Linked DNA regions of Rhodopirellula bahusiensis. The protein of the gene in region 1 binds, or shares a complex with, the protein of each later gene. Links are inferred from orthologs where the notes say so. Each region holds a gene or a part of one and is shown in the gene's direction. Other genes may lie near its edges.

Region 1 (15,584 bases):
CACACCCCTGCACCTGGGTCGTGGTTCCGTCACGAAAGCGAACTTCGGCTCGCATCGCCTGTTCGACCACATGATGATTGGTGGCAATCCAATTCGGTCCGATCACAAAACCGCTGCCGAAACCGGAAGCTCCCATGATGTCGTTCGTCGAGATCATGACGACCGAATCCGCGATCGCGTCCAAGTCACCAGCAGCCGCGTTCCCATCACGCACCGAAGCCTTGGATTGGTTCCTGTCACCGAAACGAACGGTCCCAGAATCACCGCGTGAACGGGAGGCATTGCGACTCCTCGCGACGAATCTTTGGTCAGCGGGACTGAGTTTGCTCAGCGGCACATCGATGACGGAACCGTCATTTTTTCTCAAACGGACGACGCCGTTCTCCAATTGAATGAACTCGGCCTGCGTGCTGAACTTGCCGCTGCGATCAGACCAAAGACGAGGCTCATCGGCGATGCACACGGCACCAGTGAGCCACGAGCCGATCAGAACGGCCCACCAACCAAATTTCCATCCGCCTTGCATAATCTCCTCGCCGCTGCCGAACCGCACATTTTGAAACCACTCTCTAGGATGCGGTGCCTCTGCCTGGAGTTCCAGTCTTCAGGGGCCAGAAGGTCGCATTTTGGGGCAATTCAAAATCGACAAGCCACAAAAGCCAACTCAGCGGATGCTTCAGCGCTGGCGAGCGTGGACGAACGGTGCTTGCCAACTGGGTGCGAGTGACGCGTCATCGATGTTCACGCCTGCTTCCGGGCGACCGTCATGATTGACCAATGGATGGTCCATCAATTGGTTCAAGGACTCTCCCGGGATGAAGCGAACGCGGCCGTCTTCGTAGAGGACATTGATGCCGCGGCCACCGTGACTGATCAGTCCATCCTGCGACGGCGAAGCGGCACGAGCCCAGCCTTCCTCGTCGACGACACGGTCCACGACTTTCATCACAGCAGCGTCACTCATCACAGCAAACGATGAACGCCCTTGAAACCGCGGGGACGCAAACTCTTCGCCATCACGAACACCGAGCGTGTAAGCGTAGTGACCACCGGCGGTTTGTTGCAGCCATTGCAACCGAGCAATCGCTCGTTGCCCTGCCGCTTGTTCTTCCGCCGTTGTCGCACCTGCCACCGCGAAATGATTCAGATCCCGAGCGGCCTCGTCGAGCATCCGAAGTGTCACCATGGTGGGCACTTCTTCCGTCCCATCTTCAGGTTCGAAATCGCCATCGACCATTTGCAAACCGCCCGCATTCAAAAAATCAGACGAGCGAATCGAGGGGCAAAGTGTCGAACGTGAATTCGTCATCAAACCAGCCGCATGCAAACGCGGCGCGTAGACGCCGGCGAAGGCTTGATAGCCGGTGGACTCGACCGATGGCAGACGCGCTTCGGCGTTGCGAGTGACATACTGAGTCATCGCCATGCCAAGTTGTCTCAGGTTATCCTGACAAGCCTGCTTGCGAGCCATGAAGCGACCTTCCACCATCGACGGCAGTGCGATCGCCAGCATGATGCAGGCGGCTGTGAACGAGCCGACCCAATCTCGCCAAGTCCACGCGAGTGAATCAGAACCTTCCATAACCGGAGACAATTTCGGTGTCACCGGCGCGGACACTTTGGATTCGGCGGGTGTCGTCGGTTGATCGGGTTCGGCGCCGGGCATCGGCGGAAGCGGCGGCAGAGCGTCGAGCGTTCGAGCAACCAGGTCAGTGGGCGGCGGTTCGACGATCTCACAATCGTCGTGAAGCGGCCCAAGTTTGCGTTCCAAATCGGCCAGCATTTCTCTGGCCTCAGGGCTTTCCCGCAAAAGCTTTTCCACCCGCTGCATTTCGTCCGCTTCGAGCGCGCCTAGCAGATATCCAAGAAGATCTTCTTGCATCACAAAGGACGTTGCGTAAGCGGAAAAGAAACGCGAAAAACGGAGGGCCAACCCTGCAGTTCGGGCCCGACCCTAAAGATTACGGCCCGGGCAGCATGAGTGTTCGAGCGGGTCGGTTGAGGACCGAACCTCCGGTCGTACTGCGAACGAAGATTCCGATGTTTCGCAGCCAAGCCTGGCCCACTCAATCAGACGAAAGGATCGCTCGCGTGGTTCGTCCGATCGCCGCGGTCAGCGCAGAAAAAAAGCGACACCGAAGTGTCGCTTGCGTTCAAATCACGGCTGAAAAGCCGCGAACAATGGTTTCCAGAGATCAGACGCCAGGTTGTTCTTCGACCTCTCGCTCGCCGTCGTGGCTGTCGTCCCACAAACCGCTCAAACGATTGACTGCGGCGTGCAAACGGCTTTTGACGGTCCCGACCGGAATTCCCAGGATTTCCGCTGCCTCACGGTATTTCAGGCCCTGGTAGTAAACCAATTCCACGACCTGCTGCATCGGTTCACCGAGTGATTCGACGGCGTGATGCACCCAGCGACCGTTTTCTTCTTTCGAAGCCGCCGCCAATGGGTCGGTAATGGCTCCTTCCAGCTTTTCTGACCAACTGCCGCCACGATCGTCTTCTTGGCCGCTTGCGGGGCGATCCAAGCTGACCATTCGGTGACGCTTGTTACGACGTTGAACGTCGATCGCTTGGTTGGTCGCGATGGCGTACAGCCAAGGTCGAAAACGGCGGGTCAAATCAAACTGGTTGCACTTCAAGTGAACCTGCAAAAAGGTGCCTTGGAAGGCATCTTCAGCCATTTCGGCGTTACCGATGTAGCGACGCAGATACGCGTAAATCTCACGTTCATAGCGGCGCATCAGGGTTTCATAAATATCGCGACGGCCGCTGGTGCGATATTTCGCGACCAACTGCTCGTCGGTTTGTTCAGCGATGGGTTCGCTGGTGAAAACGTTTCCCGAATCCACCTTCGAATCAGCGACCGCTGCGGAAGTTGAAAAGTTCATGGAGGATCGATCAAAAAAGAGTATGAGTAGCACTCAGTCTACTTACAAATGCGTTTCGCCAAGCGAATAACCGCCAAAACGAATTCACATTCACGGGGACGAGCGTTGACAGGACAAGCCCACAAAGTGCCTTCAGACGCCCGTAAAGGCCATTAAGGGAAAACGCTACGACGTGCGTATTATCGCGGATTCGCCCCAAATGTCAAAGTCATCTTTGCGTTGAATTCACATCCTGCCTCGATGGCAGGCAGCGAATCCACGCTCAGGTAGGGGCAATTCGTGTTCCAGACCGCCTGGAATCGTTGCACCGGTCACTCGGGTTGGTCCGATTGTTCCGGAATTACCGAATGTTTGCTGGAAGTTGTGCCGATAACTCCGCCTGGAACGGTTTCTTCGTTCGAGATTGAACTCCTTTTCCGCGGTGTTGCCCCCAATTTGGCGGCAGTCTTCCCCGGAAACGCTTTCAACCTCGGTCCACGGCGGAACGGTCCACAACGGCGGGGTCGTTGGATGCAAAATCCTTTGGAGCATTCAGCAACTCAACAGCCACAGGACATTTTTATGGCTGGGCGTCCTCGCGTGAGCGGGACCCCCGGGGGGATTTTGGGGTCTTTGTGACCGCGGAGACGATTGCAATGCGACGAATTGCCAGGCAAAGAAACGAGCAACCCATGATGGCCCAGACCCCCGATCCCCAAATCAAACCCGGACCCAACCAAAGAACCGGACTGCGTGTGACCCTTGAGGACAATGGGATGACGGAATCATTCAGCGAAAGCGTGACGGTTAAATTACGAAAGCTTCGCGACTTGGTCTGTGGAGGCTTGATCGCCGCCGCAGTTGCCACGCCAGTCGCGGCGGCTCCACCCACTGCGGGTGATGAAATGGACTACGCGGCGAGCGGCTTCATGCTGCCTCCCGGTGTTCAACCAGCAGGAATGGTCGACGGCATGCCCGCCATGTCGATGCCACCGGGCTCGATGCCAGGTGCTCAGTCGATCGCCACCACCTTGCCATCGGCTCCGCTGATGATGCCCGGTGGATTTGGTTCGGCTGGCTACGCTCCTGCGGGATACCCACAACCTGGTTACGCACCCAATGGTGTGATGCCAGTCGGTTATCAAGGCGGTGGCTTCCTCGGCGGCGGGTACGCTGCCGGATGCGACACGATGAATTGCGGCTGTGGTGACTCCGGTTGCACCAGCGGCGAATGCGGTAGCAACTTCCAAGGTCTATTGCCCGCTGTGATGGGCGATTGCTGTGGATCATGCGGCGGTGGCGGATGCGGTGCCTGCGGTGGAATGGGCTCTTGCCTGACCAACGGCTCCCTCGGCCAAGGCGGCTTGCTCGGTAGCCTCAACGAGTGCGGCCCAGGCAGCACCGACTTTGGCATTCTGGCAGCCCACATCGGCGGCGGATTGGCAGCACTTTCCGAAGCCATGCGACCTTACTCCGAAGCCGGCAAATCAGCCCAACGCTGGTACGACGTTTCGGTGGAAGGATTGTTTCTGACTCAGGAACTGGACGGGTTCGCCGACGGTCGCGTCTTGACCAACGACGGAACCACCGGCACGCCGAATGTTGCCGACAATCCAGTTCTGACGCAGGACGACCTAGGTGACGATGATCTGGAAGCAGGTGCTCGCATCTCGTTCGCACTGATCTTCGGTGCGGGCTCGAATGTCGAGTTCACCTACATGGGCGGCCAAGAATGGGAAGGCTCCGCCAGTGCCACCAGCGCGACGAGCAGCCTGACCTCGATCTACTCCGGATACGGAACGACTCCTGGAGGCGGCTACGCCAACCTGGCGGACTTCCAACAGATCAGTTCACGATCGGAATTTGATAGCTACGAAATCAACTACCGTCGTCGGACAGTCGGCCCCTACGGTCGCTTCCAAGGGTCTTGGTTGCTCGGTCTGCGGCACGTCGTCTTTGACAACGCATTCGCATTCAACGGCTCGGGGACTCCCGCCAGCACGATCGCCGATTTCCAGCAAAGCTTCGACATCGACAACCGATTCTTTGGTCCTCAAGCTGGCGTCGACCTGTGGTGGAACGCCCATCCAGGAATTCAGCTGGGTGCGGAAGTCAAAGGTGCTTGGGTTCAAAACGACTTTGACCAAACGGCTCGGATCGGCACGACACCAGGCGGACTCGAAACGCGCGAATCAAATGGACAGGACGGTACCTTCATCTTGGACTTCCAAGCGACTGGTATCTACCGATTCTCGCACTCACTGTCTCTGCGTGGTTCGTACCACTTGCTGACAATTGAAGACGTGATGGCAGCTCCACTAGACAATAGTTTCATCGACGATTTCCAGAATAACGGTGCGGGTGTGTCGGCCCCAACCGCGTCGGAAACCTCGCTGACCCTGAACGGTTTCGCGGCTGGTCTAGAATACATGTGGTGATTCGATCGGCGGACTACCGCCAACCAATCACTCTCTGAAAATCTCGCACAGGGGATCGGCCATCGGGTCGGTCCCCTGTTTGCGTTGCCCAGTTCCCCTGGGAACGCTAATCTTGCGTCATGGATGCCATCACAAAAGACTTGACCGACGCACAAGCCGAAGCGGTCCAGCACATCGACGGACCTCTGCTGATCATCGCCGGACCCGGCAGCGGTAAAACTCGCGTCGTCACCCACCGCATTGCGTACATGCTGCAAAGCGGGATCCGCCCGTGGCAAATCGCGGCGTTGACCTTTACCAACAAAGCCGCGGACGAAATGCGGTCGCGAGTCAATCTGCTCGCCCCCAACCAACCAGTCTGGATGGGCACGTTCCACCGGTTCTGCGCACAACAGCTTCGGCGTTACGCACCGATGGTCGGCTTGGCCGAGAACTACTCGATCTACGATTCGTCCGACTCAAAATCCGCGATGAAGCGTGCGGTCGCGGCCGCTGGTGTATCGACCAGCCACACCTCGCCCGAGCAAATCGCATCGGCGATCTCCAATGCCAAGAACCGGCTGATCACTCCCGAGATCATGGCTCAACAAACCGGCCGCGCTGGCGACACCGTCGCAGCGAAGGTCTACCCGGTTTATCAACAACAATTGCTGACCGCCAACGCGGTCGACTTCGATGATTTGCTCTTCCACTTCGCTCGGTTGCTGCGGGAAAACCCCGAGGTGCGATCGAACTTGGACGAGAAGCTCAAGTACATCATGGTCGACGAGTACCAAGACACAAACTTGGCTCAGTACGCGATCGTGCGAGCACTCTCGGTTGATCATCCCAACCTCGCCGTGACGGGCGACCCCGATCAATCGGTCTATGGCTGGCGTGGCGCCGACCTGAACAACATTCTGGATTTTGAAAAGGATTACCCGAGCGTCAAAACGGTTCGCTTGGAACAAAACTATCGCAGCTCACCCGAGATCCTTCGTGTCGCCGATCAACTGATTCGGCACAACCGCCGTCGCAAGCAGAAGAACCTGTTCACCGACAACCCAACCGGCGAAGCGGTCACGCTGCGACAGTACGAGGACGGTTACAAAGAAGCCGACGGCATCGCCGATGAGATCGCCAACCAAATGATCGCGGGCAATGCCGAACCGCGAGATTTCGCGATCATGTGCCGGATGAACGCGCTGACGCGATCGATCGAACACGCCCTGCGAAATCGTGGCATCCCGTATCAGATCGTCAACGGACTGGAGTTCTATCAACGCAAAGAGATCAAGGATCTGCTGGCGTATTTGCACCTGATCAACAATCCCCGTCACGACGTCGCGTTGCAACGAGTGATCAACACGCCGACGCGAGGAATCGGTGCCAAGACGCTGGAACGGCTCCAGCGTTTTGCCGACGACCACCGCATTCCAATGTTGGACGCCGCTCGCCGTGTCGACGAAATTGATTCGCTATCGAAGCGAGCAAAAACGCTGGTGACATCGTTCATCCGTCTCTATGACCGACTGTCCATCAAAGCGACCGCGACGCTGGAAGATCTACTGCGGTACCTGATCGAAGAGATCAAGTTTGTTGCTTACCTCGAACGCACGACGCCTGAACAACAAGACAACAACCCGATCGCCAACGTCGATGAATTCATCTCGGCGGCTGTCGAGTTTGATCAGATGCACCCGGAAGACGGTTCACTCGAAGCGTTCTTGGAACAGGTCGCATTGGTGTCGGACACCGACGCATTTGAAGACTCCAACAACCGTGTGACCTTGATGACTTTGCACGCGGCGAAAGGGTTGGAATTCCCTCGCGTATTCATCATCGCAGTCGAAGACAACCTGCTGCCGCACCGCCGCAGCAAAGAAGACGAGACTCAGCTCGAAGAGGAACGTCGCCTCCTATTCGTGGGCGTCACTCGAGCCGAGAAATGGCTGCAGATCAGCTACGCGAAACTGCGAAGCTTTCGTGGCGAAAACCAACCGGCGATCCCCAGCATGTTCCTGGGCGAGTTGCCTCGTGATGAAATGCAAGTCGTCGAAGTCAAAGGAAGTCGCAACTTCTTTGACGATGCCTATGACGACGAATACCCGGACTCGTGGGATCTGGTCCAAGAGCCCGCTGCGGTCACCGACACCGGCCCTGCTGGTCAAACTGACGTGGCCGATGGACCACGCATCCTACCGATGACGGACCAATCCGCGATTCCGGATTTGTATCACGACGACGTGCCGCCACCGAAGAAAAAGAAGCCCAAGGTTTCCATTCAAACCGAACTCAAGACGGCCAGTGATCTGCTGCAATCCGGCGTCACGCCGCTGGGTGCTTACCGCGAAGGCAGCACGGTCCGCCACAACGAATATGGCGAAGGGACGATCATCGCCCTCACCGGAAAAGGGCCCAAACGGACTGCGAAAATTCAATTCGAAGAGACCGAAGAAACCTTTCGCCTTGCGTTCGCAAAAATTGAATTGGTGGAGCGCTGACTCCCCACTCTAATCAGCGATTCGCGAGGATTTTGGGCGGCGCGCACTCGTCGGAATTGGCGGAGCATCTTCGGCAGCAGACATTCCCAAACTGTTGCCAATCTTCTCTTCCTTTCCAGTTCAACGTTGCGAACCCATGCGTCTCAGCCTGTTCTTTTGCGCCGCCTTCTTGCCCGCGATGGTCATGTCCACTCAAACTCACGCTGACGAATCCTCGGACACAAGCCTGTCCTCACAACTGAAGCAAACTGCCGAAAACGCGACCAAACGCTACCCGGCAGAAGTCCTGAAGACGTTCCAAGGTGGAGTCGACCAAGTCCGTGCCAGCGGCATTGAAAAGTCCGCCAAGCAAGTCGGCGATTCAGCCGCCGGTGCGACCTTGAAAGGCTGGGACGAAAACGAAGTCACGCTCAGCGAAGTGTGGTCCGAAAGCCCGGTCATCTTGATGTGGTACCGCGGCGGATGGTGCCCGTACTGCAACCTGCAATTGCGAGCGATGCAAAAACAACTCTCCGCGATTGAAGGTGCCGGTGCAAAGCTGATTGTCCTGACGCCTGAACTCCCTGACAAGGCGAAGGAAACGGCGGAAACAAACGACCTCGATATGCTGGTCTTGCACGACCGCAACAACGAGCTCGCGAAGAAATTCGGCATCGTGTTCGACTTGCCCGAATCCATTGTCCCGATCTATCGAGACAAACTGCAACTCGCCAAGTTCAACGGCAACGACGCGATGGAACTGCCTCTTGCTGCGACCTACGTGATCAACACAGACGGGAAGATCACCTACGCGTTCTTGGATGCGGACTACAAGAAACGGGCCGAGCCAACCGACGTTGTCGCTGCGGTCAAGAAACTTCAGTAGCTGATGTCAAACGACCCAACGAAAAAACGCACCTGCGAGTCGCTCGCAGGTGCGTTTTCGATTTGGTTCTTGAGCAGGCTTCAGCTCACACGGTCAAATCAGTCAACTGTTTGACTTCTTCGGCGGTGAATGGGGTGGCCAGTCGAGCGCCCATTTGAGCGACCACACGAGCGGCGGCGTGCGAAGCCAAGTGGCCTGACTGACGCCAATCCAAACCGTTGGTGATGCCGTACAAGATGCCGCCGGCGTACATGTCACCTGCTCCCGTCGTGTCGATCGCTTTGACCTTCACGCCTTCGACGGGAATCGCTTCGCCGCCGTGCATCAGGATCGAACCGTTTGGTCCAAGCGTCATCGCGACGTTCTCAGCCGACTCGTGGATCTTGTTCGCACAGGCGATGGGGTCATCCAGACCGGTCAGGCTCTTGGCCTCTTCTTCGTTGCAGAAGAACAAATCGACGGGGCCACGAATCAGGTCCCACATCTCATCCTTCATCATGTTGACGAGGAATGGATCCGAGGCGGTGAAGGCGACTTTGACATCGTTCTTCTTTGCCAGCTCAATCGCTTTGTAAGCGGCCGCTTTGGTTTGTTCGCCGGTGAACAAGTAACCTTCGATGTAGACGTACTTGCTGGCCGCGATCACCTCTTCGTCGATGTCCGCTTCTGACAACGCGGTCGACGCGGCCAAGTTCGTCAGCATGGTTCGCTGAGCGTCTTCGGTGATCAACACGGCACACGTTCCGCTTGGCGTGCCCGGCTGCGGATCGACGTCGATGGTGACCCCGAGAGCCCGCAAGTCTTTCAAGAAGAATTGCCCGGTTTCGTCGTCACCGATCTTGCCAACGAACGCGGCTTTGCCACCAAAGTCCGCGACCGCAGCGATCGTGTTGGCGGCGGAACCACCTGCACAGCGAGACAGCGACGGCAGGTCAAATCGGCTCAGCACGGTCGCTTGTTTTTCGTCGTCGACCAGCGTCATGATGCCTTTGTCGAGCTTCAATTCCGACAGCAAGTCGTCGGCAACCATTGTCTGAATGTCAACGAGAGCATTGCCAACCGCGTAAACATCGTGCGTCATCAAATTCAACCAGAGAGAGAAAGAACGAGTTCGTCTGCACCCGCGAATTGGCTACCTCTGGGCAACTTCGCATCCGCCGGGCGGGCCCGCAGTGTACCCGCGCGAGACGGCTCCGCCAGCCAGCTATACTGACGCGGTTCCCCATCCCACCCCAACTGTCCCCACCATCTATGAACACCCCACATCGCCTTTTGGTTGCCATCACGACGGTTCTTGGTTGTGTGCTTCCGGCTTCCTTCGTCCAGTCTCAATACGATCCTCACCCCGCCGGAATCGACTACCAAGAAGACTACCGCAATCAGTTTCACTTCAGCCCCAAATCGGAGTGGATGAACGACATCAACGCGTTGATTTACGCCGATGGCCAGTACCACATGCTGTATCAGTGGGGCAAAGCGATTCGCCACGGTGGCTATGCGACCAGCCCCGATCTGCTGCACTGGGAAGACGAAGGCGTTGCACTCATCCCGCAAGAATCATTCTTGCCCGCGGAAGCCGAACGCAATGTCAGCGGAGCACAGGTCTACTCCGGAAGTGGCGTGGTGATCTCCGGAGAGACCGCCAAAAAGATCACCGGGTCAACCAAAGAAGCCATGGTGATGATCTACACCGGAACCAAGGCGGGAACCTGCATAGCATGGAGCAACGATGGCGGAACCACCTGGCATGACTACTCCGGCAATCCGGTTGCCAATCGAACCAAAGGAGCCGATCCCCGCGACCCGTGTGTGTTCTTCCACGAACCGACCAACAAGTGGATCCTCGCTTTGTACGAGAACGGAACGACGCTCTATGGGTCGGATGATTTGGTCGAGTGGAAACAGCTCAGCAACATCGACTTTGGGTTCGAGTGCCCGGACATGTTTGAATTGCCACTTGATGGAAACACTGACAACAAGAAGTGGGTCCTCCACGACGCGAACGGTTCCTACTTGGTTGGCCAATTTGACGGAGTTCGCTTCACACCGGAACAAGAAACCCTGGTCATGGATGTTGGACCGGACTTCTACGCCGGCCAAACCTTCTTTCGGCCCAACCTTCCCTCGGGCGATGTCATTCAAATCGCTTGGAACGATCACTGGAACGGCGGCATTGGCGAAAGCCCGTGGGAACGTAACGCAACCTTCCCAGTGAAAATTGGCTTGGTCACTCACGAAGGAAAGATGAAAGTCACCCGCACACCGATACAAGCGATCAAGACGATTTACCAAGACACTACGACTTGGACCAACAAAACGATCACATCGCAGGATGAAAATGGTGGGCTGCTGAAGGACGTTCGCGCGGAGGCGTTTGACTTGACCGCCACGTTTGATCTGAGCGACACCAACGCCGATCAACTTGTCTTCCAAATCGCCAACAAAGAAATCGTCTACGACATTGAGAAGCAACTGTTGCTAGGAAAGCCACTCAAACCGGACGACGACAACAAGCTCACCATCCGCATGCTGGTCGACTGGAGCTCGTTGGAAGTCTTCTCGGCCGGGGGCGTGTTCTCCTACAGCGAGCAGTTTGCCTTCACCCCCGACGATGAGTCCGTTCGTCTTTTCACTCGAGGTGGAAAGGTTGCCTTGGAAAAGCTGCAACTCAACCGAGTCAAAAGCACTTGGTGAGACAGCGGCGGTGGTGCTCGCAGGACGCTTCCCAACTGGACATCGCCTTTCAGGGCGGACACTCACTTCAGTCGGCGAACAAGGACGACAACCCGGCGTCGAACTGGCCTCGTGTCAGCACCGTTGGCACGCCGGCCTCGCGGGCTCCCTTCAATCGGGCGACTTGCACGTGCGGTCCATATGCGACCACGCGAGCCTCGGGACACACCCGTGAAACTGTTGGCATGAGCTCCGCGACGACTCCGTTGCGAGTCGACAGGTCAACAATGACCCATCCGACGTCTTCGTTGGGTTCTTCCGGCAATCGCCCGGCCAACGAAAACGTTTTGTCAGCCGATTCGCAGGCGGCACGAACTCGCGAGGCAAAAATCAAATCGCCAGAGAGGAATAAAACGGTTGATTTCATGGATGATTCCGGTCGATAAACGATGTGTCAGGATACAAGGAAGAATGAGCGAGAACGCAACCGAAGACAAGCCGACCGAACCCAGTCCTCCGACATCATCGATGTACAAGGAGAAGGTTCTGAAGATCCGCACCACCGTCAACGTCACGTTGGCGGAGAAAAAGGAGCCGCTTCGCAAGATCCTGGCCTTGGTGCCCGGTTCGATGCTGACCTTTGACGTGCACTGCGATCGGCCGCTGACGCTGCGTGCGGGTGGACACCCAATCGCCACCGGCGAAACCGTCAAGATTGGTGACAAGTTCGGTTTGCGAGTTCGTGAAATCGGTGTTCCCAAAGAAGACTGATCCGCGAAAGAACCAACCGCGAAAACGAAAAGGCCCGCCTGAAATCATCGAACTGATTTCAAGCGGGCCTTTTTTCGTTTCATTGCCAAACGATCACGAGGTCGACGGCTGGTTCACTCGCCCTTCACCGGACGACCGAAGAAGACCGCGCGATCGATGTGGAAGATGCCCGTTCCTTCCAAGCCAATTTTGATGTAGCTCGCGACCGTGCCCTCGGGAAGTTCGACCTTCCATTCGGCCTGCGGTGCGTCGCTCTTCCAAACACGCGTCCAATCCTTTCCGTCGTTGGACGTCCAAACGGCCAATCCCTTGGCTCGGTCGTGGAACTCCTCGTCACGACGGTTCGTGATTTTTCCACGTACCAATTCGGCCGGGTTCGCCAACCGAAGAATCACCGCGGGATCGGTAGCGGGCTGTTTCGAGTGAACTGCGAAACGATCTTTTCGCACGCCTTCTCCGCTGAACAAGTGCTCCGCTTCGCGGTTCCAAACGGCAGGCCAATCGCCAGGCACACTGATCATTGAATCACGAGTCACCTCGATCAGATCCCCATCTTTGCGAAGAGGGTAATCGGTGTTCGGGTTGGTCGCGATCCACTCACCACCCAAGAAGGCCAACAGATCCAAAAACTCACTCGGAGCAACCGTTTCGGTCAGGCCCTCGGGCATGCTGCTGGCCTTCATCGGTTTGCGAATCTCGATCTCTTCCTTGTCGATCACTTTGGTTTTGCCGTCGGCGATTCCCAACGAGATCGTCTCGTCGTCTTCCTTCAGGATGAAGCCGCCGATGGCTTCGCCGTCATAGGTCAAAATCATGACGGTCTCGTACCCCTTGGCGATTTCCTCGTTGGGCCACACGATCGAACGGATGATATGTTCCTTTGTCATTCGTTCGCCAATCTTGGTGAGTTCCGGCCCGAACTCTTTGCCAAGCTTGCCGTGCAGGTGACAGGCGGAACAAACACGCTGGAACACTTTGGCGCCGGTCTCGGCATTTCCGCGAGACGCTGCGACAACCTTTTGCAATGCGACCAATTGGTCCTCTTGCTTGGCATCGACATCGGCCAGAATCTTCAATGGCCGATAGACTTCCGCGCCTGGACCGGTCGCGATTTTGTACTCCTTCAAGTATTCCGCTGCCTTGGGTGGCAACGAGCCAATCAGTTCTTGGATCTCGGCTGAGTCGCCATCCCAGTGCGTCGACAGTGCCGACATGGTGTGTTCCAAGACGTACTGAATCCATTTGTCGGCAGGTCGATCGATACCGGCCAAAGCCACACGAACACCAACGGGATGATCCATCAGGCTGGCAGCTCGAAGCGATTCAAGTCGCACGCGAGCGTGGTCGTCTCGGCCGGCTTCCAGAAGGAACTGCACGAACGGAAGATCGACCGACAATTCGATTTGATCCGGTGAGTTGGCTTGTTCGTTGCCGGACAGAAAACGCCATTCGTTGCCAACGACGTGGGTCGCGGCGGCACGTTGTTGGAAGTTGCCTTCCGCCAGGACTTTTCTCGCGAGATCCAACTCGACGTTGTGGAACGCTTCCTGTACCCAAAGGATTTCAAGAGCCGCTTCGGCAGTCGGATTGTCCTGCAACCATTGCTTCGATGCGGCAACCACTTCGTCGGCGGGACGGCTGAGCAGAGCTCGACGAGCACGGTAACGGGTTCGCGTCTCGAACGCCAACAATTGATCCATCACCTCGATGGTCGGCAAATCCGACTGGGTCACAACGTCGAGCAAAGGACGTTCTTTGTGACGCATCCGGTAAATCCGGCCGTGTTCGTGATCGCGGTTTGGATCTCGTTGCGAGTACTGCATGTGACCGATCAGGGCGTTGCACCAATCACCAAACCACAACGCTCCATCCGGTCCGATCTTTGGATCAACGGGACGGAAGAACATATCCGTGCTGACCAACAAGTCATCGGTTCGCTCGCCGGTCAAACCCGCTTCATCATCTTGGTCGCGAATTTCGAACGCCGGCATCCCGTGCATGTTGATCACACAGGCGTAGATCAAACGATTGCGGAACTCTTCTGGGAACTGACGTGAGTGCAGGATTTCGTTGCCTGCCGCCGGGCGAATTCCGTGGTTGTTAAAAATTGGCTCCAACGTTTTTCGCGAACGCACCTCGCCGCCCGACAACGCGTTCGTCCAGTGGTGCTGGGCGTTCGTGCCGTCGCCAACAATCCCGTTGCCATATTGATCAAAGACGAGGCACCAAGGGTTGTACTGACCAGGCGTACGGAAGTGCGTCAAACGCAGGCTTTCCAAGTCCCAAACGTAGCTGCCCGATGCACCCGCTTCGCGGACGGGTCCCCAAGGTGTTTCGACCGTCGTCGACATCGCGATGCCTTCCTGCATGTGCAGGCGACCGCCATTGGAATACTCCCATGCGCCCATCGCATGGTGAGTGTCGTCGGTTCCGATTCCGTCCAGCATGTGCGTGACTTCATCGGCCACGTCGTCGCCGTCGGTGTCACGCAAAAACAGGATGTGTGGCTCGTCGATGACCAACACGCCGTCTTTGTAAAATTCAAATCCGGTCGGGCAAATCAGCTTGTCATAGAACGGTTTGCACTCGTCCGCTTTGCCATCGCCGTCGGTGTCTTCGAAGATCAGCAAACGGTCACTTGGGCGACTGCTGCCCGGCAACCACTGCGGGTAGTTGACCATGCACGACACCCACAACCGACCACGTTGGTCGAAAGCGATCTGAGTTGGGTTGGCCAGTTCAGGAAAGTCTTTCTCGCTCGCGAAACATTCGACCTCGAACCCTTCGGGGATTTCCATCTGAGAGATCGACTGTTCCGGCGTCGGGTACTCCAGCGTCTTGGGCTCACGCATCTCACGAAAGCCATCGTCGCGAGAACCGAACATGGTTTCGGGAATGAAGACTTCACCGGTCTTCGAATCGTCCACTTCGTCCGGTACATCACGACCTGCGGACATGTCCCACAAGTGTTGATCGCGAACCTCGACCATTTTGCGGATCTTTTGGAACTCACCGGGGAACGTTTCCGTGTCCCAGGTGCGTCGTCCGCCGTAGACATACCAACCGTTCAACATTCGATAGTCTTGTTGGTGCAACCAAGCTTTGTCGTTGACGACTTGCCGCATCGATTCGAAACGTTCTGCTCCCACAGCAGGTCCCGCACCGTCGAACAGTGCCGCATCGATCATCAGCGACACAGCTTCATCGCCGGCTTCGTTCAAGTGCATGCCATTGGTGGTGAACTGACAACCGGATTCTTGTTGAAACAGCTCGGCGGTCGGAGTGAACACATCAACAACATCCAGCTCACGTTGCTTGCCGACTCGTTTGACCGCGTCTGCGTAGGCGGCCAAGTAACGGTTGTGGAGCGAACCATCCGGTTGCAATGGATTTCCGCTGGGCTCGAATGCGATCGGCGTGACCAAAGCGAACTGGACCGGTCGTCCGTCTCCGGCAAACTGTTCTGCCAAACCATCCAGGTAAG
Region 2 (15,553 bases), on another replicon or contig:
GGCAACGTCTCGCACGCGAGCGACTGGCCTTCGGATCTCCCCGCTGGCTTTGCCAACAGGGTTCCCACCGGTCGTTGCGTGGACCGCCAGTGTAGTTGCGCTGGCCGACGAATCGAAGCCTATCCAAACGCTCCAGTGCGTTCAACGCTCCGATTGATTTGCTGCCGAGTCCGGCTATCGGGTGGGTGAGGAATCTTGGAAGGATTCCGTCCTGGGTAAGAGCAGTTTCAACACACTCGGTGGAGATTGAAGTAACCTCCCTCCGGATTGCTTCGGTGAGTTCGAGCCGAACGGATTCTCGTCCACACAACATCAGATGTTTGGTCAACTGCTTCCAACTTGCTACCTGCTTCAAACAACGTGAATTGAATGTCGACATTGCCCGTCAAAGTCACTCTGCTGCTCGCAACCGTCTTTGTCTCGTTCCATTCGGCCCCGCAGGTGCAAGCACAGGATTCGGCCTCGCCGATTCGGTTGAGGGTGTTGAGCTACAACATCCATCACGGGGCAGGAAATGACGGCAAGATCGATCTGGATCGTTTGGCAAACGTCATTCGAAAGGTGGAACCTGATTTGGTAGCGGTCCAGGAAGTCGACCAAAACACCCGCCGGAACGGAATGGTCAATCAAGTCGAAACACTAGCGGCCAAGTCCGGTTTGTTTGGGGAATTCGCAAAGCAAATCGACTACGACGGCGGAGAGTATGGTCAAGCGATCCTTTCGAAATACCCGATCGAATCGCTCGAAGTGCACTGGTTGCCCGGAGATCCCATCCGGGAACGCCGGATCGTCGGAGTCGCTGAAATGCAGATTCACTCAACCCGATTGCGTTTCGCGACGACCCACTTGCACCACGTTCGTGCTGACCTGCGGGAAAAGCAGATCGATGAGCTCAATCGACTGTTTGCCAACGGTGACCAGCCGACTGTTATCGCGGGCGACTTCAACGCGAAGCCCGCTTCTGAGGCCATGCAATTGCTGCAAACAAAGTGGAAGGTCTCGACATCAGAATCGATGCATACCTTTCCCGCGAAATCACCCAACCGACAACTCGACTATGTTGCGATGTGTCCTGCCAGCTCGTGGCGGATCGTCTCAACCGAAGTGCTGGACGAACCGATTGCCTCGGATCACCGACCATTGTTGGTGGTCGTTGAATTGAAAACGAATGGCGGGCCAACCGGCGACTATACAGGTGAGCAGGACTGATTCGGGCGAAACTCATGAGCAGTTTCGGTCGGGAAATTGCGTCGTAACGCTGTTCCACCGCGATTTTGCTAGGATATCCGGAGTCGGTACGCCAGCCACTCCGAAGGGACGAATTCACCATGCCTGCTTTTCATATTCAGCGTTCCCAGACCATCGATGCTGATGTCAGTGATGTCTTCAATGCAGTCACAGATTATTCGACTTGGACTCGGTGGTCGCCCTGGTTGCAAGTGGATCCCGAAGCCGAAGTGACCGTCAGCGATCCACCAAACGCGAACGGTGCGACCTACCACTGGAAAGGTGAATTGGTTGGCGAGGGCTCGATGACACATCGTGAACTCCAGCCTCCGAAGAACTCGTCCTCCAACGCATCCATGTTGGCCGATTTGGCTTTTGTCAAACCGTTCAAGTCGGAATCCAAGGTCGAATTTGAAATTGAACCGGTCTCGACGGATGGTCGACCGGGTTCGAAAATCACCTGGCACATGCGAGGTAAGTTGCCTTGGTTCTTGTTCTGGATGCGATCGATGATGGAGACGTTCGTCGGCATGGACTACGAACGTGGGTTGCTAATGCTCAAGCAATTGGTGGAAACCGGCGAAGTGCTCTCAGAGCTTGAGATCAAAGGGGTGGTCAACGAACCCGATCGCTTGATCATCGGTCAACGCGGCGGATGCACGATGGACGACATCGGTTGTCATATGGCTGCGACGCTGGAACGAGTCAAACCGCATTACAACGCGGACGATGAACGCGTGCATGAATGGGCCAGCCTGTATCACACGACGTCGGACCTTCGCAAACGATGGTTCGACTACACGGCGGGTTATTTGGCCGACAAGGGAACGCCCGTTCCGCCGGCCTGCGTGGCGGACACGATTCCCGCCGGGAAGTTTTTGCTGGTTCGACACGTCGGCGATTATGCCCATCTCGGGAACGCTTGGTCGGGTGGGATCCAATTCATTCGCTACAAGAAGATGAAGATGGCCAAAGCGGTCGGCTGCGAAATCTATCGCAACGATCCGGAAACCACTGACACTAAGAATCTGATCACCGACGTCTACATCGCTTTGAAGTGATCCAGTAGCTTCGGAATTTCAACGCTGGCGGAACCGTGAATGGTTTCATCGAAGGCACTCGACGCGGGGGTGTCGTCCAGATTCACTTCGATGCGACGACAGTGCGGAGGCGTTTGAGCCACGATGCCGGCGGCGGGATACACGACGCCGGACGTGCCGATTGCGATGAACAGGTCAGCACTCGTTGCTGCCTGCTCAATGCGGTTCAGTCCAATCGGCATCTCGCCAAACCAGACGACGTTGGGTCGCAAGCAACCTCGCATGCGATCGTTGTCTGGGTCTTCCGGGTGCGGCGTGTCATTGCCGAGGTCCTCGGTCCAGTCGAACACCTCTTCCGTGTAAGTGCATCGGGCTTGCAGCAATTGCCCATGCATGGGCAGCACGTTTTGACTGCCTGCGCGTTGGTGCAGGTTGTCGATGTTCTGAGTCACCAGGAGGAAATTGCCACGTGCCTTCTCGACGTGTTCGCGTTCAAAATCCGCGAGAGCAACGTGCGCAGCATTGGGTTGGATTTCAGGGTTCAGCAGCGCTCGCCGTCGTTGGTTGTAGAATTCTTGCACCAACTCTGGATTGCGAGCGAATCCTTGAGGCGTGGCGACTTCTTCGACCGCGTGCCCCTCCCACAATCCGTTGGCGTCCCGGAACGTGGGGATTCCGGATTCCGCTGAGATTCCGGCACCGGTGAGAATGAGAACGTTCATAGCGATGAAAGAAAACGTAGCACGGTGGTCCCCGACCGTGGCACACTGCATCATGTCACGGTCGGGGAACACCGTGCTACGGATTGTTGGTTGGTTTTGAACCGCCGCTTCAACGACGGCGGCGTTTCTTCTTTTCGCGTCGCTCGTTCTTCTTTTTGCTCTTGTAGGGCGATTTCTTCGACTTGCTGGTAACGGGTCCTCGCGGATCTTTTTTGCCCGCGGAGTGATTCTTTACCACGTCGAGGTACAGCTGCCGGTCTTGCAAATCGACTTTGCCAATTCGAACCGTCAGATGGTCGCCGAGGCGGAACCGGTTGCCTTCCTTGAATCCGGTCAGGACCTGCCCGCGGCGTTCGAATCGATATTGATCGCTGGGAAGTTCCGTGACCGGGATGAACCCGTCGACGGGAAGTTTCAAACAGCGAGCGTGAATGCCATCGGCGAACACGCGACTGATGACGGCCTCGAGCGTTTCGCCCTGTTTCTTTTTCAGGAAGTGAAGCAGCTTCAGTTGAATCAATTCGCGTTCAGCTTGCGCGGCGTTGCGTTCGGCATCGCTGCATTCGTGCCCGAGTTTGACAAGTTCCGCGAATGATTCGTCCGGCGTGGACTTCTTCTCGATCAAACGCTGCACCAATCGATGAACGCTGAGGTCAGGGTACCGGCGGATCGGGCTGGTGAAGTGGCAATAGTGTTCTTTGTCGAGCGCGTAGTGTCCTTCACGGTGTGGGCCGTAGACCGCTTTGCTCATGCTCTTGAGCACCGCAAAGTTGACAGCGTTTTCCAGTGTAGTGCCAGCGACTTTGTCCAGCACCGCTTGAATTTCAAAGCGGCTTTCGACATTGTCAAAACCCAGCCCGAGGTCTTTGACAAAGCTGGTCAGTTGTCGCAGTTTGCGGCGTTCAGGCGGTGCGTGAATTCGGTGTAGGAAATTGAGTTCTTGATCGTCCAACCAAGTCGCAACGGCTTCGTTGCCGAGCAGCATGAACTCCTCGATGATCTGGTGACTCTCGGTGTTCTCGGTTTGGTAGGCACCTTTGACTTTGCCGGTGCGATCCAGTTCGAGCTTGATGTCCGGCATGTCCATCGACAGCGAGCCGTCTTTGAACCGACGCTTGCGAATCTGCATCGCCAGCTTGTGCATGTGCGTCAGCAGCTCGCAGATCGGGCCGCCCCAATCCTTTTGGAACGTTTCGGGGGACGCGAGAAACTGGTCGATTTGCTCGTAGTTGAAACGTTTGTCGCTGCGGATGGCGGCGTTGTGAACTTCGCTGTGAGTGATCGTCAGATCGTCCAGCATTTCGATCTCGACGGTCTTCACCAAACGCATGCGTTCGGGTTGAAGGGACGCTAGGTGATTGCTGATGATCTCGGGGATCATCGGGATCACACGGTCGGGCAGGTAAACGCTGGTGCCGCGACGGCGTGCTTCGACATCGAGTTTGCCACCGGGCGGAACGAAGTGGCTGACGTCGGCGATGTGCACCCACAACCGCCATCGACCGTCTTCGCGTTGCAGTGAGATCGCGTCGTCGAAATCACGTGCATCGAACGGATCGATCGTGATTGTCAGCATGTCCGTGAGGTCTTTGCGGTCCGTCGGAACGACGTCGTCGTCGAACGCATCGGCTTGCTCACGAGCTTCGTCGAGAACCTCTTCGGAGAACTCGTCCGGCAACGCGTATTGCCGCATGATCGTCAGCGTGTCGATCGCCGGGTTCTTGCTGCTTCCCAAACGCTCGAGGATGACGGCTTCTCCGCCGCCAGATTCTTCATCGGGGAAGTCGACAATCTCGACAAAGATCTTGTCACCGTCTTGCAGCGGCAGACCTCGCACGTCGCCGACACTGACCGGTGCTTCGTAATGAACGCCATCGAGGTAAACGACCGGACCTTCGATCGTGTCGGAACCGGGTTGGTCAGGCAGCGGTGCGGAAAAAAACGTGCCGGTGAATTGACGGCGAGCTCGTTGCAACACCTCCACCACTTTGCCTTCGGTCCCGCCTCGGCGACTGGGTTCGATTGTCACGGCGACCAAATCGCCTTCCAGGGCTCCGGCGGTCATGCCCGGGGGAACAAAGACATCCTCGGGAACATCCGCGTCGGCACTGCCACCACCGCTGGAAGGGCGAACGAAACCAAAGCCGCCGCCCATGGCTCGGCGAAACGTGCCGCGAATTTGGTCGGTGGGGCCTCCGACCGCCGCGGCAGCGACGACCAAGTGGTTGCCGCCGTAGATCAATCGGCCTTCGAGGACCAATTGTTTGATCACCCGACGGACTTCGCGGTAACCGTCCGCGTCCAGTTCCAACAGGGCGGCGATTTGTTTGGGTTTGCTGGGACGGTATTCCGCCGCGTGAACGAGTCGCAGAACGCGATCGATCAATTCTTGTGAGACTTGCATGGACCCAGAATAGTCGACCGAGGCTCGTGCGGGGTAGGACGCATCCACCGCGGACACCCGCGATTCGTCGCGAATTCTTAACGCTCCGATTGGCGGGGTTCGTTCGAGTCCAGCAGCGGCAGGTCGTCTTCGTTGCGCTGGTAGATCGCCTCTTTGAAATGCCGGCGGCAAACGGTTTGGTAGCGTTCGTTTCCTCCGATTTGCACCTGTTCTCCGTCGCGAATGACTTGGCCGGATTCGCTGACTCGAAGCACCATCGTGGCTTTGCGGCCGCAGTGGCAAATCGTTTTGAGCTCAGTCAGTGTGTCGGCCCAAGCCAGCAGGTGTTCGCTGCCTTCGAACAGATTGCCTTGGAAATCAGTGCGCAATCCGTACGCCAACACGGGAATGTCGAGGTCGTCACAAACGTCGCTGAGCTGCCGGACCTGAATTCGCGTCAAAAACTGAGCCTCATCGACCAGCACACAGTGCAGCGGTTTCATTCGCTTTTGTTCACGAACGACGTTCAGCAAATTGTCCGCTGTGTTGAACGAGACCGACTCGGATTCGATCCCGATTCGCGAGGCGACTTTGCCGCTGCCAAACCGGGTGTCGATCTCCGGAGACAGGATCAGTGTGTTCATCCCTCGCTCGCGATAGTTGTAACTGGACTGCAGAAAAACCGTGGATTTCCCGGCGTTCATCGTGGAATAGTAGAAATACAGCTTCGCCATGACAGTGCGTGAGAAATCTAGGTCGGGAATCAGGGACGCTGGATCGTTGCCGAATGGGTCGGGTCTTTGCCGAATGATTCGACAGTTTGCTAAAGTGCTGGCATGAGCATCACCAAACTTGAGCCAGCCGCTTTTGATTTGCATCAACCGTTCCCACCATCGGGGGACCAGCCTGCTGCAATCGCCAAGTTGATCGAAGGCATCCAAAGCGGCAAGACCGCCCAGACACTCTTGGGGGCCACTGGAACAGGCAAAACGTACACGATGGCCAACGTCATCAATGCCGTCCAGCGTCCGGCGCTGATCCTCAGCCACAACAAAACGTTGGCCGCTCAGTTATACGGGGAATTCAAAGAGTTCTTCCCCAACAACGCGGTCCACTATTTCGTCAGCTACTACGACTACTACCAACCCGAAGCCTACATTCCTCAACGCGACGTCTACATCGAGAAAGATTCCTCGATCAACGAAGAAATCGATCGGTTGCGATTGGCGACCACCAGTTCACTGGTCAGCCGCCGCGATGTCGTCATCGTCGCCTCGGTCAGCAGCATCTACGGCTTGGGGTCGCCCGACGATTATCGCCAGCTCGTCGTCGATCTTCATCAAGGCGAGCAAACTCGCCGCGACCACTTGCTGTTGAAGTTTGTTGACCTGCAGTATCAACGCAACGACATCCAATTCGAACGCGGGAAATTTCGCGTGCGAGGGGACTCGATCGAGCTGTGGCCCAGCTACGAAGAATTCGCGTATCGAATCGAGATGTGGGGAGACGAGATCGAGAAAATCTCACTGATCAAACCGACATCTGGCGAAACGATCAAAACGGTCGAGCACCTTTACATCTATCCGTGCAAGCACTTTGTGATGCCGGAAGATCGCATCCAACGAGCGATCCGAATGCTCCGCGAAGAGTTGACGCAGCAGTTGGAAGTCTTTCAGTCGCAAGGCAAATTGTTGGAGGCTCAACGATTGTCGGCACGAACCAAATTCGATTTGGAGATGCTGGCCGAAGTCGGGCATTGTCCTGGCATCGAAAATTATTCGCGTCCGTTGTCCGGCAAAGAACCGGGCGCGACTCCGGACACGTTGTACGACTTCTTTCCCAAGGACTTCATCACATTCGTTGACGAATCACATGTGACCGTGCCGCAGGTTCGCGCGATGTACGCCGGTGACCGAAGTCGAAAAATCACTTTGGTCGAACACGGGTTCCGCCTTCCGTGTGCACTCGATAACCGGCCGCTCAAGTTCGATGAATGGGAAGAACGCACCGGACAGATTTGCTTCGTCAGTGCGACACCCAGCGACTACGAATTGGAACGCACCGGCGGCGAAGTGGTGGAACAAATCATTCGTCCAACCGGCTTGCTCGATCCCGAGGTCGAGATCGTGTCGGCTCGCGGGCAGGTGACGCATTTATTGGAACAGGTTCGCGTCCGTGCCGAACGGGATGAACGCGTTCTGGTCACGGCGCTCACCAAACGCTTGGCCGAGGACTTGGCGAACTACTTCCAAGAACAAGGCGTCAAGTGTCGTTGGTTGCACAGTGAATTGAATGCCTTTGAACGAGTTGACCTGCTCCAAGAATTGCGGGCCGGTTCGTTCGATTGTTTGGTCGGTGTGAACTTACTACGAGAGGGGCTCGACCTTCCGGAGGTTTCGCTGGTTGCGATCTTGGATGCGGACAAGGAAGGCTTCCTGCGAAGCGAAACGAGTTTGATTCAGACAATTGGCCGTGCGGCTCGGAATGCAAACTCACGCGTGATTCTGTACGCCGACAAAGTCACCAATTCCATGCAGTTGGCAATTGACGAAACCGAACGTCGGCGAGTGATCCAGATGGAATACAACGCCAAACATGGAATCGTGCCGAAGACGGTTCGCAAATCGATCCGCAAAGGCATCGACACCGAGGCGGCCAGCCACAAGGAATCGACTCGCAAGGCTCAAGACAATGGCGAAGCGATCTACATCACCATCGAGTACGTCGACAAACTCGAGCAGGAGATGTTGTCCGCGGCGGAAGACCTCGAGTTCGAGCGAGCGGCGAGGCTGCGCGACCGTGTGTTGCAACTCAAGGAACACATCGGCAAACCGCTATCGGACGTGGAAATTGTCGACGAGAAATCAGCCGGTAAATCGGGCGGTCGTGGACGCGGTCGTCGTGGGGCCAAGAAAAAGGGGGCCAGCAAAGGCACCAAAATTCCGCGGCCAAAACGTGGCTGAATGGATCTTTCCGTAGCGGAATTTGACCGCATTTAGAGTCCCGATTGTCTGTCAGCAAATGGATGTTTTGGCGAGGCATCCGATCCGGTGACCGAACGTGTCACAGCTTTCCCTATCACTACAGGTGTTCAACTTTGACACCTGCAGAAAGGGAACACGATGTCCACTGCGATCTTGCCGGAGACCCCGTCCGAGTCATCTTCCAACGCCGATTTGGATGGCTTCGCGATTCAGCCTCGCCCGTATCAACACCGCATCATTCGACGGGCCTTGGCTGCGTTTGGGTGCGATGAAACCGAGTCCGTTCCAGCTCACGGCGGGGTAGGGCAGGTCGGTTCCAAGCCGACCAGCGTCCTGATTGAGAGCCCCACCGGGAGTGGCAAAACGGTGATGGGTTTGGCCATCGCCGCGGTCATGCAACGCACCCTCGGCATCCGAGTTGGCTGGGTCGCGATGCGGCGGAACTTACTGGCTCAGGCTCAAGCCGAAAACGTCCGCCGAGAGTTTGGGCTCGACATGCATTTGATCAGCATGTTTGACAAAGATCCTCCAGACGTTGACTTGTTAGTCATCGATGAGGCTCAGCACGATGCCGCTACCAGCATGGCAAACTTGCATGGGCAGATCCAACCGCGATGGACGCTGGGATTGTCAGCAACACCGTATCGAACCGATCGCATCAAACTGTGCTTTGAAAATGTGATCCGGGATGCTGGCATCGCTCATTTGATCGCCGATGGGTTTTTGAGTGCCTACCACCACTACACGATCGAGGAGTACTCGCCGCAGACGCTGGCCGATTTGCTGATCGATGAACCGGAGCGTTGGGGCAAGTCGCTGGTTTTCTTTCACAAGCAAACGCAGTGTGACGAAATGAAGGTTCGTTTGGACCAAGCCGGTATCCGCAGCGATGTGGTGACCGCGAAGACGAATCGTGATCGGCAATTGGCGGACTTCAGCGAAGGACGCACGGATGTGTTGATCAACATGGCGATCCTCACCGAGGGTTTTGACTGTCCGGCGTTGAAGACGGTGTTCTGTCGGCCAAGCGGGCAGGGCACCACGATTCAAATGGCGGGACGCGTGCTTCGCAAATGCGAGAACGAACCGATCAAGCAAGTCGTTCAGTGCCGGCACACGCGGCACCCGATGATGCGAACCGCAATTCCCGCGGAGCAGTATCTGTGGACGGAATACGGTTGGCGAAGCATCGCAGGCAACCGCCAACTGGATGCGATGGCCATGGCCGCTCGAAAGCGAGTTGCGAAGGCCAATGTGAGCTTGCCCAAGCTGATCGCCGCTCACCGACCTCGTCGACGCATGCACCGACTCGGTCGCTAAACCGTTGTCTTTTTTTATCCCAACATCAACCGTCATCTTTCTCAAAGGACTCCACCATGTCGACTTCCACCATTTCCAAGACCGCTACAGAAACTTCCCCACGATTCAGCTACGCGTTGGCCAGTGTCGGTGATATCCGAGTTGGAACGGTGCATCGCTCACCCGGCGGCCGGATCAGTTTGCGTGAACTGGAAATTGACGGGCAACCCGTGGTCGCCACGCGTCGTTTTTGGCGTTCGTTCTTCACCCGGTTTGGAATCGCAGAAAACGTGTTCCGCTACTTCCGCCCCGACGAAGTCTTTTCTCGAATTCAGTCGCAGCGAGATGATGTGACGTTTCGATACTGCATCGCTCGGGCGCCGATTTCTGCGTCAAAGAAAGCGGATCAGTTGTTGGCGGTGACCAATCCCAACCGCCCGATCATTCGGTACGACGACATCCGTGGTTTGCTGGATGGGAACGGTGGCGAAGACATTCGCTACCACAATGGAGTTGTGACGAGCACACACGCGCCGCGCGGTGGCAGTCGACAATTCGCGATCGGTGGTGATCAATTCCGCGACCGGTTTTGTTTGGAGACTCCGGTCGATGGCTATGGGCATCCCCGACTATTTTTGTCGATGCTGCGGCTGGTGTGCAGCAATGGCATGATCGGACACGCCAAGGCTTTCCGCAGCGATGTGCCAGTCGGGAAGAACATGGAACACTGCATTGTTCGTGCGATCGAATCGTTCGACAATGGTGACGGGTACGCGGCCCTGCGTCAGCGGTTTGAATCGAGCCAAACCTCATGGGCGTCGGTGCACGAGTGTTTGCGGCTGAATGAGTTGTTGGAATCGCTGCGCCGGGATCAGCAACTCACCCAAGAGGGTTTGATTCGTCGGTTTCGTTCGCTCGCAGGAGACCTGAACGAGCTTTACGGGTTGGCAAATTTGGACGCGCTGAGTGACAAACGTCGCCGGATTCTCCCCAGCAAGGCTCGCGTTTACGACCTGATCAATTACGCCAGCGAAGTTGCGACGCACCATTCGCAGGCCGACGGAGCCAATCGAATCCAGGCTTGGTTGGGGACTTTGGTTTCCGAAGAATACGACCTGGAGGGCACTGCAGATTCCGGTGGCGATTTCGATGCTTTTTTCGTCCCCAGCGACGATGGATTGCCAGCTCAAAGCCGCAACTGAACAAGCGGCCGAAGAAAAATGAAAGAAGGGAAGCGTCGGGTTCCTCTTGAATTGGGACGACGCTGTGCTCTACACGGAATGGTTGTGAAATGATGAATTTTCGATGAAGCGAAACGCGGCGGATGATCCAGGGCTGAGCAGCCGAAGGGTTGGAAGTCATTGCTAGCTTTTCGAGAGTTCTGGTCGCTTCCCTGAATCATCCCGTTTTCCAAAGAGTACCGATGTCCCTTCACGACCCGAATCAGCCGCTCGTTCCGCGGGGTGGTCGCGATATCGCAATGTGGCGAACCGGGGTTGGAAGGCTGTCCCTCGCGTTGGGCACTGGAGTCGGGCTTGTTCTGATTGCTTCTTACGCCTTGCTGTGGGTCGGAACGCCCCTGAGGGATGCGATCATCAGCGAAGGCGGCTGGGTCGAGTCTCTTTCGGCGTATCTTTATTTGGTGGTCGCCGCCATTTTGCTACTGGCCGGTGGTCTGAAACTTTGGAAACCATCGATCCGCTGCCCGCGTCATCCTTTTTTGCTCGCATCGGTTTTGTGCCTCTTTTTTGCCCGGGAAATGGATTTTCATTCCCGGTTCACGGGAGGCAGTGTCCTGAAAACGTCGTTCTATCTGCGCGATGATTTGTCGTGGATGTCCAGAGCATTGGCGGCATCGGTGATCGTTCTGGCGACGGTGATCGTCGTTTCAATGTTCAGACGCTACGCCTCGCTTGTTCGGAATCGCTTCGCGGCGGGGAATTGGCTGGGAGTGCTGCCCATCGCTGCCTGCCTCTTGGTTGTGTTCTCTAAATCAATCGACATGGGATTGGGGACTTTGGGACGCAACGGCGTGGTGTTGCCGATCAAATGGAAGGTCGCCGCCGGGCATGTGGAGGAATTGTCTGAACTCCTGATTCCTTGCTGTTTTTTGCTGATGACGGTTGTTCTGTTTTTGGGCAAGTCGAAGTCGGCTGAGGGTTCGGCATCGAACTCGGCCAACGCGAATGAACCCAACGAAACGATTCGACTCGATCGTGAACGAACATCGCGGGCGGCTTGAGCATTGGTATTCGCGATAGACAAATTGAATCCGGCGCCCGTCCGTGTGCAGCGTGTGAGCGTGCTCGGCAAAGGGCGTGCTGCGTCGGCGGAACTGGTGGATGCGCACTGGGCGGACGGAACAACCACGCGTTGTGTCGAGAAGGTGTTCGCTCCTGGTCGGCTGACCCGGTTGATCTATCGAATCGCGTTTGCCGCTCCATTTGCCTACCGTTCCAATCGCCATGCGATTCAGGCCAGCTTTTATCGGCGACGGGTGGTGGCTGGGTTACTGCTGCGAGCCGGCAGCGACGTCCGCGTCGCGAAACCGCTGTATGTCCGTTTTGATCGGCCTCGCCAGGCCTGGGTGCTCGCGGCAGAGTGGATCGAAGGTCGTGGGCCGATCGTCAAAGGGAATGACTCTGACGAGATGAGCCAGTTGGTCGGCACCATGCGACAACTGGAAGATCGCTTGGTTGGCTGGGGAATGCATGGTTCGGGCTGGCAGGTTTCGCCGCGAGCTTTGGTTTCCACGGCGAACTTGTTGCTCCGCGACCGGCCTCGGTTGCGACTGCATGATGGATCGAACAGTCAAGCTGAGCCCGACGGAGAGTTGCTGGGACACGATCGAATCGAACCCACCATCATTGATTTGGAATCAGGTATCCCAGCGGTTTTGGTGCTTCGGTATCTTGTCCTGGCTTGGAAGCAAGGCAGCGTTTTTCCGTTTGATGACTTGGATTCCAAGCTGCTTTTGCTTGGCGTTCAGGATGTCCCAGGAGATTTGCGGCACGATGTGGACCGGCTCGTCGCGCACACGAACGCCTGGAAAGACACGGAAATTGCTCCGTTTCGCAAGCCATGGCGATGGGCGTCGGCAGATCGACGGGCGTTGTATCGCAAAGAGATGATTGGGCGTTGGTCGCTCGAGCGAACGATTGACGACGCGACCGAAAGCCGGCTGGCGAGTGACCAGCTGTGGTGGCTGGGGTTCTGGATGATCGGTCTGTTGCCGATTCTTGGCCGCTTGATTCAAAAGATGGTTGGCAGTGAGCGGGTGCGGCGTCAGGCCGGTCGTTTGGTGTCGGATTCCCGCTTCAGACGATCTGCGATGCGTTGTCATCGGGACCGGGAAACGCGGCGTTGGCAGGAACAGGGCAGGGTGTCCAGGGATTTCCGACAGTCGCTTCTGCGGTTTCAACTCAACAGTTTTTTGGCGGTGTGCCTTCCGTCTGCGTGCCATCGCTTCGTGACGGACGCCCGGGTTCGAACCCTGCGGCAGCGGCGGGCGTTGGCGATTCTGACGAGTCGGCATCATCAGTCTCGATCGGCTCGCCGGTTGTTTCACAGAGCGGTTCGACGCTGGGAATCGCGACGCTGGCTGGACTTCTCCACCGGAAGTCAATTGCGAACTGAATTTGATGAACCAGGCGTCGGCGTTTACGCACGCGGAATGGCCAAGCACCTAGCGATCAAGACGCTTTCACCGGTGGTTTCCATGTTGAAATTGACCGGCATGGCAGCGTCTTTGTCGGGAGGCAGTTGGTGGTACGCGGCCGCACCGTTTTTAATTCTTCCGGTTATGCGAACGATGGTGACTTTGCAAAGTGCTTGGGTGTCGCGACACGACGGAACGCCTCACACTCAGGCTTTGGTGATAGGTGCGATTCCGACCCTGGGATCCTTGGCATTCGTGATCCAAGTGTTCAATAGCCACCCCGCTGTTTCTGAATTCTTGCTTCGCGAATCGGCGGGGCGAGTTGGCCGTCACTTGCCGATTTACGGTGGCCCTGACTCAAGAACGGAACACGCATGCGTCAATGGCATGGATCGGGCGATCAAAATGGTCCGAGGCCTCAGTCCCGATCGGAAAGAGATGGCGGCGCCGACCGTGGTGGAAGGATCAGAGAAAATGGCTGCATGACACCGAGAGGATGCAAGCTGCGCACGTTTGAGTGATCACACCCAATCGGACTGGTCACGAACAACCGACTTCGCTAACCTCCGCGAGAAACACATGTTTCTCGTCGTTGGACGGGAGTTCCTATGCCCATTTCTCACCAAGGAAGGCGAGACCATGGCGACGGTTGTCTGCACTCGCTGGTTGGACGCATTTCCCGCATCGTATGTCACCGTTTTGCGAAATGCAGTGGCGGCGAATTTGAACCAGCCGCATCGTTTTGTATGCGTCACCGACAATGTCGCTGGATTAACTGATGGGGTCGAAGGAATTCAGATGCCTGATCTAGGCATTCCTCTGAAGTATCGAGAACAGGGGTGTTGGCCAAAACTGTCGATTCTGGCACCTGGAGTCTTGCCCGCAGATGAGCCAACGCTGTACTTGGATCTCGACGTTGTGATCAACCAGAACCTGGACGGGTTCTTTGATCGCTTGGAAGCCAAGCGTGGTTTTCACGCCTTGCGGGAATGGAATCCAACGCTTTGGAGTTTGGTGCCACTTGCGATGCGTCCTGACCGCGGCGTGCAGGGATCCATTCTAGGTTTTTATCCAGGTGAGCAAGTTGAGTTGTTTCGACGATTCAACGAGCACCAGCAGGAGTGTTTCGATCGCTATTGTCTTGATCAAGATTTCTTGACCGAGAATGCTGGGGACGTGAATTACTGGCCATTTGCATGGACGGCCAGCTTCAAGTGGCACTGCCTGAAGTACTACCCACTCAATCAGATTGCCCCGAAGATCAAACGTCCTGCAAAAGCCAAAGTCGTGGTCTTTCACGGTGACCCTCGCCCGATTGATGTCGTTCCGGAGGGCGATTACCGCTGGGGGACAAAACGTAAGTTTGGTCATGGTCCCGTGGATTGGGTCCGTGACTACTGGCTGCGGTACGATACAAGATGGGACGACGAAGTAGCGGAGTCAGAAGCGATCGTTCCGGCACTGGCGGCAGCCTAAGACGCTGTTTTGAAACGGTGAGCGACAATTCTTCTGGCGACGATTTTACAAATCACGACCACGCACTCGAATGGATTCCCCACGAGGTCGAAAACATGAACGTGTCTCAAGCACTCGTTGTCACTCTGCGGCGAGCGACCGCGCGACAGCCACAGGTTCAACGGATTCTTCAAACGTGTCCGGTGCCATGTGAAATTCACGACGCCGTGGATGGCAAGTTGTTGGCGGACGATGAACTGCAACGTTGGGTAGAACCACGACTGCATTCACCCTCGTATCCGTTTCCGCTGAACGTCGGCGAAGTCGGTTGCTTCCTCAGTCATCGAGGAATTTGGCAACGCATCGTTGATGAAGGTTGGGAGCAAACGTTGGTCGTCGAGGACGACATCGAACTCGAGCCCGGATTTGAGGAATCGCTCGCTTTCGCCAGTGATCATGCGAAACCGGGCGACTACGTTCAATTCCAAGTGCGTCCGTTTTCGTCTCCTCACCGAGTCATGGCTCAACAGTCGAAGTGGTCGCTGCTGTGTCCTGATGTGATTCCGCTGCGGACATCAGCGCAATTGGTGACGCGGTTGGCGGCTGAAAAGTTGCTGGACGCTTCGGAGCAGATCGATCGTCCCGTGGATGCTTTTATTCAAATGCGATGGGTCACCGGAGTTCGCGTGGTGGTGATGCAACCCTCGTGCGTGCATGAAGTGTCCGCGAATTTGGGTGGCAGCACGATCGGTGGTGGCAAAAAGAGGCCTGTGGCTGATCGAGTC

What was found.
Region 2: the proteins of CEE69_RS28295 (region 1) and uvrB are in contact, whole or in part, in a crystal structure (PDB 7EGT), measured with the Thermus thermophilus proteins. The link is inferred for Rhodopirellula bahusiensis from one-to-one orthologs. Residues at the interface, in WP_096412145.1 of Thermus thermophilus: His654, Arg656, Phe657, Gln666, Asp668, Glu669, Lys680, Arg681, Leu682, Ser683, Lys685, Tyr686, Ala687; in WP_096411307.1 of Thermus thermophilus: Glu23, Leu25, Arg26, Asp27, Gly28, Glu29, Arg30, Phe31, Arg55, Glu326, Asp327, Phe328, Glu379, Ser382, Gln383, His398, Gly400, Arg401.

Annotation. Positions count from the first base shown.
Region 1 is NZ_NIZW01000034.1:40,671-56,254, forward strand. What follows is about bases 5,082-8,109. They hold CEE69_RS28295 (ATP-dependent helicase), read left to right. Parts: upstream 5,082-5,427; coding sequence 5,428-7,791; downstream 7,792-8,109. Other genes in these bases: CEE69_RS28290 (BBP7 family outer membrane beta-barrel protein), read left to right, coding at 5,082-5,308; CEE69_RS28300 (peroxiredoxin-like family protein), read left to right, coding at 7,976-8,109. Also shown: CEE69_RS28270 (trypsin-like peptidase domain-containing protein), read right to left, coding at 1-526; CEE69_RS28275 (hypothetical protein), read right to left, coding at 677-1,882; CEE69_RS28280 (RNA polymerase sigma factor), read right to left, coding at 2,196-2,891; more of CEE69_RS28290, read left to right, coding at 3,563-5,081; more of CEE69_RS28300, read left to right, coding at 8,110-8,656; CEE69_RS28305 (adenosine kinase), read right to left, coding at 8,742-9,737; CEE69_RS28310 (glycoside hydrolase family 32 protein), read left to right, coding at 9,908-11,350; CEE69_RS28315 (histidine kinase), read right to left, coding at 11,418-11,756; CEE69_RS28320 (FliM/FliN family flagellar motor switch protein), read left to right, coding at 11,801-12,100; CEE69_RS28325 (PVC-type heme-binding CxxCH protein), read right to left, coding at 12,214-15,584. UniProt on the Escherichia coli protein: A helicase with DNA-dependent ATPase activity. Unwinds DNA duplexes with 3'-5' polarity. Translocates on single-stranded DNA with 3'-5' polarity. Initiates unwinding more efficiently from a nicked substrate than double-stranded DNA.
Region 2 is NZ_NIZW01000007.1:345,864-361,416, reverse strand. The notes cover bases 5,775-8,771. They hold uvrB (excinuclease ABC subunit UvrB), read left to right. Parts: upstream 5,775-6,208; coding sequence 6,209-8,335; downstream 8,336-8,771. Other genes in these bases: CEE69_RS11060 (DEAD/DEAH box helicase), read left to right, coding at 8,495-8,771; CEE69_RS11070 (thymidine kinase), read right to left, coding at 5,775-6,106. Outside these bases: CEE69_RS11090 (endonuclease/exonuclease/phosphatase family protein), read left to right, coding at 370-1,209; CEE69_RS11085 (SRPBCC family protein), read left to right, coding at 1,329-2,288; CEE69_RS11080 (SIR2 family NAD-dependent protein deacylase), read right to left, coding at 2,270-2,989; CEE69_RS11075 (ribonuclease R family protein), read right to left, coding at 3,099-5,393; more of CEE69_RS11070, read right to left, coding at 5,471-5,774; more of CEE69_RS11060, read left to right, coding at 8,772-9,676; CEE69_RS11055 (DUF932 domain-containing protein), read left to right, coding at 9,733-10,857; CEE69_RS11050 (hypothetical protein), read left to right, coding at 11,079-11,897; CEE69_RS11045 (hypothetical protein), read left to right, coding at 11,922-13,799; CEE69_RS11040 (glycosyltransferase), read left to right, coding at 13,953-14,789; CEE69_RS11035 (glycosyltransferase family 25 protein), read left to right, coding at 14,885-15,553. UniProt on the Escherichia coli protein: The UvrABC repair system catalyzes the recognition and processing of DNA lesions. A damage recognition complex composed of 2 UvrA and 2 UvrB subunits scans DNA for abnormalities.